3 regions of the Dietzia sp. SYD-A1 genome follow, and region 2 is predicted to be linked to each of the others. Evidence: riboswitches for the same ligand, from Rfam matches in the RefSeq annotation. Region 2 holds a riboswitch; each other region holds the start of a gene.

Region 1 (3,237 bases), on a different contig from region 2:
TGCGGACGCCGGGTCGGGTGACGCCCGGTCGGGTGACGGTCCGGCGTGGGGCCGCGCTGGTGGATGTGTGCGTCATGATGGGGTCCTTTCCCCGGTGGGGGTGTTCCACGGGCAGATGAGTCGTTCGAGGATGGTCACGGTGGCCAGCAGGACGCTGGACATGATCGTCAGCACGACCACCTGGGCGAAGACGAAGTCCGTCTGGAGACGCGGGATGGCCTGCAGCATGAGGTACCCCAGGCCGTTGGTCGCCCCGGTGTACTCGGCGAACACCGCGGCCACCGGCGCGAACGTGACCGAGACGCGCAATCCGGCGAACCCGCGGGGCGCGGCGGACGGCAGACGAACCCGCCAGAAGAGCGACCACCGGGTGGCGTGCAGGCTCCGCAGCGTGTCGATCACCCGGGCGTCGACGGCCCGCACGCCGGAGAGGAGGTTGAGGGCAACGGGGAAGAAACACAACAGGGCGACGACGATGACCTTCGGCGCCATCCCGTACCCGAGGGAGATCGTCAGTAGCGGACCGATCACGATCACCGGGATGGCCTGCGAGGCGACCAGCAGTGGGGTCATGGCCTGACCGATGGTGGGCACGAACGCGCTGATGATCACGACGATCACCGCGACGACCACTCCGAGGACCACACCCAGGAGGGTCTCGGAGGCGGTCAGCAGCGTGGCGGAACCGAGCCGGTCGGGCCAGGTGGTCACGAGCGAGTCGAGCACGGCGCCGGGCGCGGGGATGACGTAGGCCGGAACGAGTTCGAGCGCGGTGATCGTGATCCACGCGGCGAGGACCAGCAGGATCGTCACGCAGGCGGGAGCGGCGGATCGGAGGACTCGGATTGTCATAGGGCGGCTCCGCCGTCGGCCAGGTGGGATTCCCGCGCCAGGGCCTGGAGCACGTCCTGGCGGGTCGCCGCGAATCCCTTGTCGCCGAGCAGGGCCTCGCGGGGGCGGTCGTCGCCGAACCACCCCGGCCAGGTGGACACCACGCGCGCCGGGGCGTCGGCCTCGTGCCGTGCCAGCAGGACCACACGTTCGGCGAGGAGCAGGGCTTCATCGACGTCATGGGTGACCATGACGAGGGTGGCCGGCGTCCCGGCGAGGGTCTCGCGCAGCCATTGCTGGACGTCGGCGCGGGTGATCGCGTCGAGCGCACCGAGCGGCTCGTCCGCCAGCAGCAGGGGTTTGCGAGCGAGCAGTGCGCGCGCGAGTGCCGCGCGCTGGCGCATGCCCGCACTCAGAGCCGACGGACGGGCCCCCGACCAGGCGCCCAGGCCCAGGCGGTCCAGCAGTTGCTGGGCTTCGGCGCGGGCCACGCGCCGGCGCTCCCGCTGATTGCGGAGACTGATCGCGACGTTGTCGAGCAGGGTCATCCACGGCAGCAGGCTGTCGCCCTGCGGCATCAACGCGCAGTGCTCCAGGCGCCGGCCGGGCCGGCGTTCGTCCAACACGGAGACGGTCCCGGTCGTCGGTTCGGTCAGGCCGGCGATCAGCGACAGCAGCGTGGACTTGCCGCAGCCACTGCGCCCGACGACCGCGATGTGCTGGCCCACCGGGACGGACAGGCTGAGGTCCGCGAGAACGGGCCGGCGTGCTCCCGGGTAGGTGTGGCCCAGACCGTCCAGCGCCACGGCCGGAACTGCGGGGCGACTCAGCACGGCGTGCACCAGGACCGCGGCGTGCACAGGGGTGGCCGCGTGCACCAGGACCGCGGCGTGCACAGGGATGGCCGCGTGCACCAGCGCATGTGACATCCCTCCGCTCGTGTGAACGAGTTCAGGTTCAGCGGGTGTGATCTCAGCCCCGTTCGGTAGGGGCACCCCGTGTCATCGACGCCGATCCTGTGGATCAGCTCGAAGTGCGAACTTACCACCCTGCGCTGCCCGGCGAGTGGTCACATATGCGCGGCTCCGGCGGATCCCCACCTGGGGAAACGTGAACAGAATCGACCGCGCGACGAGGGGGGCCAGATGCCGAGGGCGGGCGGCGGCAGGCGGGGTGCTGCGGCAGGCGGCCGGCTTGGGCCCGGTGTCACGCCGGTCAGCGCCGCTGATCTGCGCAGAAGTGTGCGCCCCCGAGAGGATTCGAACCCCTGACCAGCCGGGTAGAAACCGGATGCTCTATCCACTGAGCTACGGAGGCCTGCGACGCCCGCGTCCGGCGTCGCCGGAAGGATGATAGCCGATCCGGGGGTGTGCGCCGCAGCCGCGAATCGGCCCGGGGCGATCGGGTTAATACGATGGTGGCCATGACGTCGTCCAAGTCGACACCCGCCCGCGCCGGAACGCTCACGACCCGCAGCGTGGTCCCCGTCGTGATCCTGCTCGCGGTGGTGGCCGCCGCGGTGGTGATCCCACTGTCGGGCATGTCGACGGAGGTGGCGCTCGCGCTGGTGGGCGTCCCGGACCCGGGCGTCCTCACCACGGCCGGGCTCCCGGCGGTCCGAGCGGTGGGCGAGCTGCTCGCCGCGGTGGCGGTGGGGACGGCCCTGTTCGCGGCGTTCTTCACCCCGCCCCAGAAGGACAAGACCCTCGACGTGGACGGGTACCGATCGCAGCGGATCTCCTCGTGGGCCAACATCTCGTGGGCGGTGGCCGCGGCTCTGCTCATCCCGCTGACCCTGTCGGACGTCTCCGGCCGCACGTTCTGGGCGGCGCTGCCTCCGGACCAGTGGATCGTGGCGATCAACCAGATCGACGTGGCCTCGTCCTGGCGGTGGGCGGCGGTGATCGCGCTGGTGGCCGGGATCGGTCAGCGGCTCACCGTGAGCTGGCGCTGGTCGGTGATCTGGTTGGGCGTGTCGGTGCTCTCGCTCCTGCCGGTGGCGGCCACGGGGCACGCCTCAGGGAGCACCGCGCACGACATCGCCACCAACTCGCTGATCATCCACCTGTTCGCCGCCGCGTTCTACGTGGGCGGGCTGGTCGCCGTGCTGGCCCACACCATGCGGGGCGGCTCCCGCGTGGCCCTGGCCCTGCGCCGCTACTCGGTGGTGGCGACCATCGCGATCATCGCGCTCGGGTTCTCCGGCATCATCAACGCGCTCGTGCGGCTGCACCCGGCCGACCTGTTCTCCTCCACCTACGGGCTGCTCGTGGTGTCCAAGGCGCTCCTGCTGGTCCTGCTCGCGCTGTTCGGCCTGGCCATCCGCCGCCGGATCATCGCCAGGATCGAGTCCAGATCGGCAAACGCTCCCGTCGACCGGCCGACCCTGGTGCGGATAGCGCTGGT
Region 2 (3,237 bases):
GGGACCACATCCCACATCGAGCACAGGTCCCGTCAGGGTGGCGGCCCACGAGCCCACCAGCGCCCGGTCGGAGGGATGAGTCGCCTCCATGGACCCGAAGAGGTCCGCGTACTCCAGCGCCCGTGCCGAGTACGCCTCTCGGATCGCCTCGTGCCGTCGGTCAGCCGTGTCCTCCACGGGGTCGAGGATGGTCGGCCGGGGCGCCGCCCGCAACGGGGTCGCGCGATGCGATCGAGCAGGCTACTGTTAGTAACCTACGAATAGTAACCACTCTGTCGAGGAGCTGTCATGGTCGATGCACGAGCGATCGCGCGCCGTCGGATGTCCAGAGAGGAGCGCCGCGCCCAGCTCCTCGCGGAGGCTCGAGCGCTCATTCGCGAGGCGGGGACCGACACCCTCACCCTCGGACGGGTGGCGGAGCGCGCAGGCGTCACCAAACCGGTGGTCTACGACCACTTCGGCGACAGGAGCGGTCTGCTCGCCGAGCTGTACCGGGAGTTCGAGGCCCGCCAGCACGAGGTACTCGACGCCGCGCTCGAGAGCGCAGGGACCGAGCTCGATGACGTGGCGGAGGTCGTGGCAGCGGCGTACATCGACTGCTGCGTGGCCGAGGGCCGGGAGTTGGCCGACGTCGTCTCCGCACTCGCCGGGTCGCCGACGTTGGACGAGGTCCGCCAGGAGGCCGAGGAGCAGTTCCTCGCCAAGTACCGCCGGGCGCTGACCCCGTTCGCCGGAGAGATAGAGGCCGCGGATCTGGTAGCGATCCTCGGCGCCGGCGATTCCCTCGCCCGGGCCGCGACCACCGGCTCGATCACCACGACCCACGCCCACGAGGTGCTCGCCAGAGTCATCGTGTCCGTCACGTCCCGAGACTGAATCGAAAGGCAGCTCATGACCATCACGCACCCGCCCGAACCCCGCACGGCCCTCTGGGTGTACGCCCACCCTCGACCGGGCTCTCTCAACGAGCACCTCTTCCGGACCGGCACCGAGTCGCTGTCCGCGCGGTACACGGTGGAGACCTCGGACCTGTACGCGCAGGGCTTCGACCCCGTGTTGTCCGATCGCGACCTCGGCGAGCCGGAGGGCCGATCGAGATCGATCGTCGAGCTGTCCGCTGACGCCTACGCCACGGGCCGCCTTCCCGACGACGTCCGGGCCGAGCAGGCCAAGATCGCGGCGGCCGAGCTCGTCGTCTTCCAGTTCCCGCTGTGGTGGTACGGGCCGCCGGCCATCCTGAAGGGATGGTTCGACCGGGTGATGACGACCGGTTTCGCCCACGGCGACCTCGACCCCGAGCTCGGCGTACCCCGTCGCTACGGAGACGGCGGGCTGGCCGGTCGCAAGGCCCTCATCGTGGTGACCGCCGGGGAGGACGAGCGCTCGATAGGGCGTCGTGGCGTGAGCGGCGATATCGAGACCCTGCTCTTCCCCGTGACCCACGGGGTCCTCTGGTACACCGGGATCGAGGTACTGGACCTGCACGTCGTCTACGACGCCGACGGGCTGTCCGGTGCGGACGTGGAGGCGCAGGCCCATCGGCTGCGCACCCGGCTGGACGGTATCGACACCGAGCCCGTCGCGGCTTTCCGTCGCCTCCGGGACGGGGATTACCGCGGTACCCGCGCCCTACGGGAGGACCTTCTGCCCGGCCGCACCGACCTCGGCATCCACCTCGCGCACAGCGGCGCGAGTAGGCTGAGCCGTGACACGGGGTGCCCGCCACGGGCTGAGATCACACCCGAGCGAACCTGATCGAGTTCATACTCGCGTAGGGATGTCGTCGATGCGTCCACCGGCCGCTCGGACTCGTGAGGTGGTCCCCCTCCACGACCAGCGCCGGGAGAACGATGACCACGCCACACCACGCCCCTCACGATGCGCCACGGCACCCACGGAGGATCCGCTTCAACGCCTTCGCCGTCAACGGGGTGGGCCACCAGCTCCCGGGGCTCTGGCGGCATCCCGCGGACCGCTCCCGGGACTATCGCGACCTCACGCACTGGACCCGTCTGGCCCGGCTCCTGGAGGAGGGGCTGTTCGACGGCATCTTCCTCGCGGACGCACTCGGGCCCTACGACGTCTACGGCGGTAGCGCCGATGCGGCCCTGCGGACTGCGGCCAAGATCCCGATGAACGACCCGATGATGCTGGTGAGCGCGATGGCGGCCGTCACGGAGCATCTCGGCTTCGGCATCACCGCGAGCACGTCGGCCGAGCACCCGTACACCTTCGCCCGGCGGATGTCGACGCTCGATCACCTCACCCGGGGCCGGGTGGGGTGGAACGTGGTCACGGGGTATCTCACCAGCGCGGCGCGGAATCTGGGCCAGGACGACCAGCTCTCCCACGATGAGCGCTACGACCGGGCGGACGAGTACCTGGAGGTCCTCTACAAATTGTGGGAGGGATCCTGGGAGGACGACGCGGTGGTGCTCGACGCGGAGCGGGACACCTTCGTCGACCCGGCGAAGGTGCACCCGATCGACCACCACGGGACGTACTTCACGGTTCCGGGGATTCATCTGTCGGAGCCCTCTGCACAGCGGACCCCGGTCATCTATCAGGCCGGCGCCTCCGAGCGGGGAGTCCGCTTCGCCACCGAGAACGCGGAGGCGATCTTCGTCGCGTCCCCGACTCTCGCGCAGACCCGTGAGCAGGTCGGTCGGATCCGCGAGGGACTGGAGGCGGCGGGGCGAGGGCGGGACGCCGCACGCGTCTATGCGCTGCTCACGATCGTCGTCGACCAGACCGACGCGGCGGCCGCCGCGAAGTATCGCGACGTCTTCTCCTACGCCTCCGAGACGGGGAATCTGGTCCTCAACTCGGGCTGGTCGGGAATCGACCTCTCCCGGGAAGATCTAGACGCACCGCTGGACCCGGTCGCCACCGATGCCATCCAGACCACGGTGTCGAGCCTCTCGGGCGCCGCTGACCCGGGCGGCCGGTGGACGTTGCGGGACAGCGCCCGGTTCAATGCGACGGGCGGCCCCGTGGTGGTGGGGTCGGGGGACACCGTGGCCGACGCCCTGGAGCACCTCATGGCGGAGACGGATGTCGACGGCTTCAACCTGGCCTATGCGCTCAACCCCGGGACCTGGGAGGACGTCGTCGAGTTCCTCATCCCTGTGCTCCAGCACCGCGGACTGTATCCGCGAGCGGCGGAACCCGGCACCCTCCGCGCCCGGATGTTCGGCGAAGGCGACCGGCTGCCGGAATCACACCGCGGGGCGGCCT
Region 3 (3,237 bases), on a different contig from region 2:
GAGTCACACCAATGATCCGGCCGTTGTCAGACGTCTGCTCTCGGACCGCGGGCGCTGGGCGGTCGTGGGCCTGTCGGCGAACACCGGACGGACCGCGCACAGGATCGCCGCCTATGTCCGCAACCTGGGTCACGAGATAGTGCCGGTTCATCCCAGGGCTGAGACGGTCCACGGTCAGCAGGGATACCCGGATCTCGCGTCGGTACCCGGGGAGATCGATGTGGTCGACGTCTTTGTCAACTCGGCGCTCGCGGGCGACGTCGTGGACCAGGCGATCGCCCGGGGCGCGAAGGCGGTCTGGCTCCAGCTGGGTGTGATAGACGAGGCCGCGGCCCAGCGCGCTGCCGATGCGGGGCTGAACGTGGTGATGGACGCCTGCCCGGCCATCGAGGCGCCGCGTCTGGGCCTCGCCTGAGCGAGAGCACCCGCCGTGGCGGGAACGGCCCGCCCGCAGGTCAGAACCCGCTGGCGCTCAGCCCGATCATGGCGAAGATGAAGGCGAAGTAGAGCACGATGAGCAGGGCGAAGAGGCCGAGCGAGATGAGGCCGAGCTTCTTGGCTGACGCGCTCGCCGCTTCGGCCTCCGCATGGTGACCGGCCGCCCACAGCGGGTAGACGTCCGAGGCCCGGGTCATCGCGACGAATGCGAGCGGCCAGAAGAACAGGATCGAGGCCACCGCCCAACCGATGTTCGACGGGGGGCCCGGCCGTGCGGCTCCGGGGGACCCGGTGAACCCCCCGGGGGTCTGGGCCCCGTAACCCGGGTGCTGGCCATACGACGACGCGCCCTGCCCGTATGTCGGGCCCTGGCCATAGCTCTGGTCCTGCCAGTAACCGGACTCCTGCCCGGGGGTCTGGCCGGCCCCGTACGGGGAGTCGGAGGAGGAACCGGGGTAGCTCGGATTCGTCATGCCCGAATCGTATCCCCGAACGTGGGCTCCCTGAAACACCCTTCCCGGGTCAGCGGGGGGCCACGAGGAGCTGGTACTCGGGGAATCGGACGAGGAACCGGCGGACGTAGCTGCACACCGGGCGGATCTTGTGCCCGTCCAGACGCATCCGGGTGAGGACCAGACTGACCAGCAGTCGAGCGATGCCCTGCTGTCCGAAATGCTCCTCGATGACGGTGTGGAGAAGGATGTAGACGTCGCCGTCCTTCTCGTACCCCACCAGACCCATGAAGGTCTCGCCGTCCCACAGTTCGAACCGGTCTCTATCGGTGTTGTGGACCAGCACCAGTGACTCCACTCGGGACATGGGACTCCTTCGGCAGGGTGTGTTCCACACCCGATGCTACTCGCCGGGGTACGCTCGCCCGGCACAATTTCATACTCGTCCCCACGGGAGTCCGCTTCGGAGCGCGGGCTGAGAGGACGGCCGGCCGGGCCGTCGACCGTAGAACCTGTCCGGGTCATGCCGGCGTAGGGAGCAGTGAGCATCATGGGCACACACACGTCCACCCCCAGCGCAGAGTCCACCTCGATCGAGTCCGTGACCTGCGGCCCGATCCACTCCAGCAGCAAGTCGTACCTCGAGATCCCGGCGGAGGGCGGCACGCTGCGCGTGCCCGTCCGCCGGATCGCCCTGACCAACGGCACGTCGTTCGACGTCTACGACACCTCCGGCCCGTACACCGGGTACGCCGACGCCGGGCAGTGCCACGACCTCGGCTCCGGCCTACCACCCACCCGCGACGAGTGGACGCACCCGGAGGCCGTGCCCGCCTCGTCGGAGGACTCCACGCCGGTACGAACCCAGCTGGCCTGGGCCCGCGCGGGTCACATCACCCCGGAGATGCGCTTCATCGCCGCGCGCGAGGGAATCGACGTGGAGCTCGTGCGATCCGAGGTGGCCGCCGGCCGCGCCGTCATCCCGGCCAATCACCGCCACCCGGAGAGCGAACCGATGATCATCGGCAAGCGCTTTGTCACCAAGATCAACGCCAACATCGGCAACTCCGCGGTCACCAGTTCGATCGCGGAGGAGGTCGAGAAGATGGTGTGGGCATCCCGGTGGGGCGCGGACACCATCATGGACCTGTCCACCGGGCGGGACATCCACGAGACCCGCGAGTGGATCCTGCGCAACTCGCCCGTCCCCGTGGGCACCGTGCCGATCTACCAGGCACTGGAGAAAGTGGGCGGCGACCCGACGGCGCTGACCTGGGAGCTCTATCGGGACACCGTCATCGAGCAGTGCGAACAGGGAGTGGACTACATGACCGTCCACGCCGGGGTGCTCCTGCGGTACGTCCCGCTCGCCGCCACGCGCGTCACCGGGATCGTGTCGCGCGGGGGATCGATCATGGCCGCGTGGTGCCTGGCACACCACCGCGAGTCCTTCCTCTACACCCACTTCAGTGAGCTGTGCGAGATCCTCGCGACGTACGACGTGACGTTCTCCCTCGGGGACGGCCTGAGGCCCGGGTCGATCGCCGACGCCAACGACGAGGCGCAGTTCGCCGAGCTCCGAACGCTGGGTGAACTCACCCGGATCGCCAAGCGCCACGGCGTCCAGGTGATGATCGAGGGCCCGGGACACGTGCCGATGCACATGATCGTGGAGAACGTGCGCCTGGAGGAGGAGTGGTGCGAGGAGGCGCCCTTCTACACACTGGGGCCGCTGGCCACGGACATCGCTCCGGGCTACGACCACATCACCTCCGCCATCGGGGCCGCGCGGATCGCCGAGGCGGGCACGGCGATGCTCTGCTACGTCACCCCCAAGGAGCACCTGGGCCTGCCCGATCGCGACGACGTCAAGACCGGCGTGATCACCTACAAGATCGCCGCGCACGCGGCGGACCTGGCCAAGGGCCATCCGGGCGCGCAGGCGAGGGACGACGCGCTGAGCACCGCGCGGTTCGAGTTCCGCTGGCGGGACCAGTTCGCCCTGGCCCTCGACCCCGACACCGCGCTGGCCTACCACGATGCGACGCTGCCCGCCGAACCGGCCAAGACGGCCCACTTCTGCTCGATGTGCGGTCCCAGATTCTGCTCCATGCGGATATCGCAGGACATCCGGGACTACGCCGCCGAGCACGGACTGGACTCGGTCGAGGCGATCGAGGCGGGGATGGCCGAGAAGTCGGCGGAGTTCGCCGAACACGGCTCCCGGGTGTATCTACCGATCAGTGGAGGCTGACGGGCCGACCCGCCCGTGAGACGTGTGACGCGGCGGCGTCACACGTCTCACGCGGCACGTCCCCTCAGGCGTCGCGGCGCAGGGTGATGACGA

What was found. A riboswitch is a leader RNA that binds a small molecule or an ion and turns the genes downstream of it on or off. The one in region 2 is predicted to bind thiamine pyrophosphate.
Region 1: linked by a shared signal. The riboswitch ahead of IY392_RS10545 (ABC transporter ATP-binding protein) and the one ahead of IY392_RS04755 (LLM class flavin-dependent oxidoreductase) in region 2 are both predicted to bind thiamine pyrophosphate.
Region 3: linked by a shared signal. The riboswitch ahead of thiC (phosphomethylpyrimidine synthase ThiC) and the one ahead of IY392_RS04755 (LLM class flavin-dependent oxidoreductase) in region 2 are both predicted to bind thiamine pyrophosphate.

Annotation. Positions count from the first base shown of each region.
Region 1 covers NZ_JADDKI010000239.1:1,665-4,901, reverse strand. Annotated here, with positions in the region: gene IY392_RS10555 (ABC transporter substrate-binding protein) at 1-76, opposite strand, end outside; gene IY392_RS10550 (ABC transporter permease) at 73-852, opposite strand; gene IY392_RS10545 (ABC transporter ATP-binding protein) at 849-1,760, opposite strand; TPP riboswitch at 1,743-1,840, opposite strand; tRNA gene IY392_RS10540 (tRNA-Arg) at 2,076-2,148, opposite strand; gene IY392_RS10535 (cytochrome c oxidase assembly protein) at 2,255-3,237, shown strand, end outside.
Region 2 covers NZ_JADDKI010000094.1:3,487-6,723, reverse strand. Annotated here, with positions in the region: partial or broken gene IY392_RS04770 (class I SAM-dependent methyltransferase) at 1-189, opposite strand, end outside; gene IY392_RS04765 (TetR/AcrR family transcriptional regulator) at 289-876, shown strand; partial or broken gene IY392_RS04760 (NAD(P)H-dependent oxidoreductase) at 892-1,539, shown strand; TPP riboswitch at 1,702-1,795, shown strand; gene IY392_RS04755 (LLM class flavin-dependent oxidoreductase) at 1,851-3,237, shown strand, end outside.
Region 3 covers NZ_JADDKI010000200.1:2,059-5,295, forward strand. Annotated here, with positions in the region: gene IY392_RS09170 (CoA-binding protein) at 1-415, shown strand, start outside; gene IY392_RS09175 (CD225/dispanin family protein) at 456-911, opposite strand; gene IY392_RS09180 (GNAT family N-acetyltransferase) at 961-1,257, opposite strand; TPP riboswitch at 1,331-1,447, shown strand; gene thiC (phosphomethylpyrimidine synthase ThiC) at 1,441-3,144, shown strand; gene IY392_RS09190 (ABC transporter permease) at 3,209-3,237, opposite strand, start outside.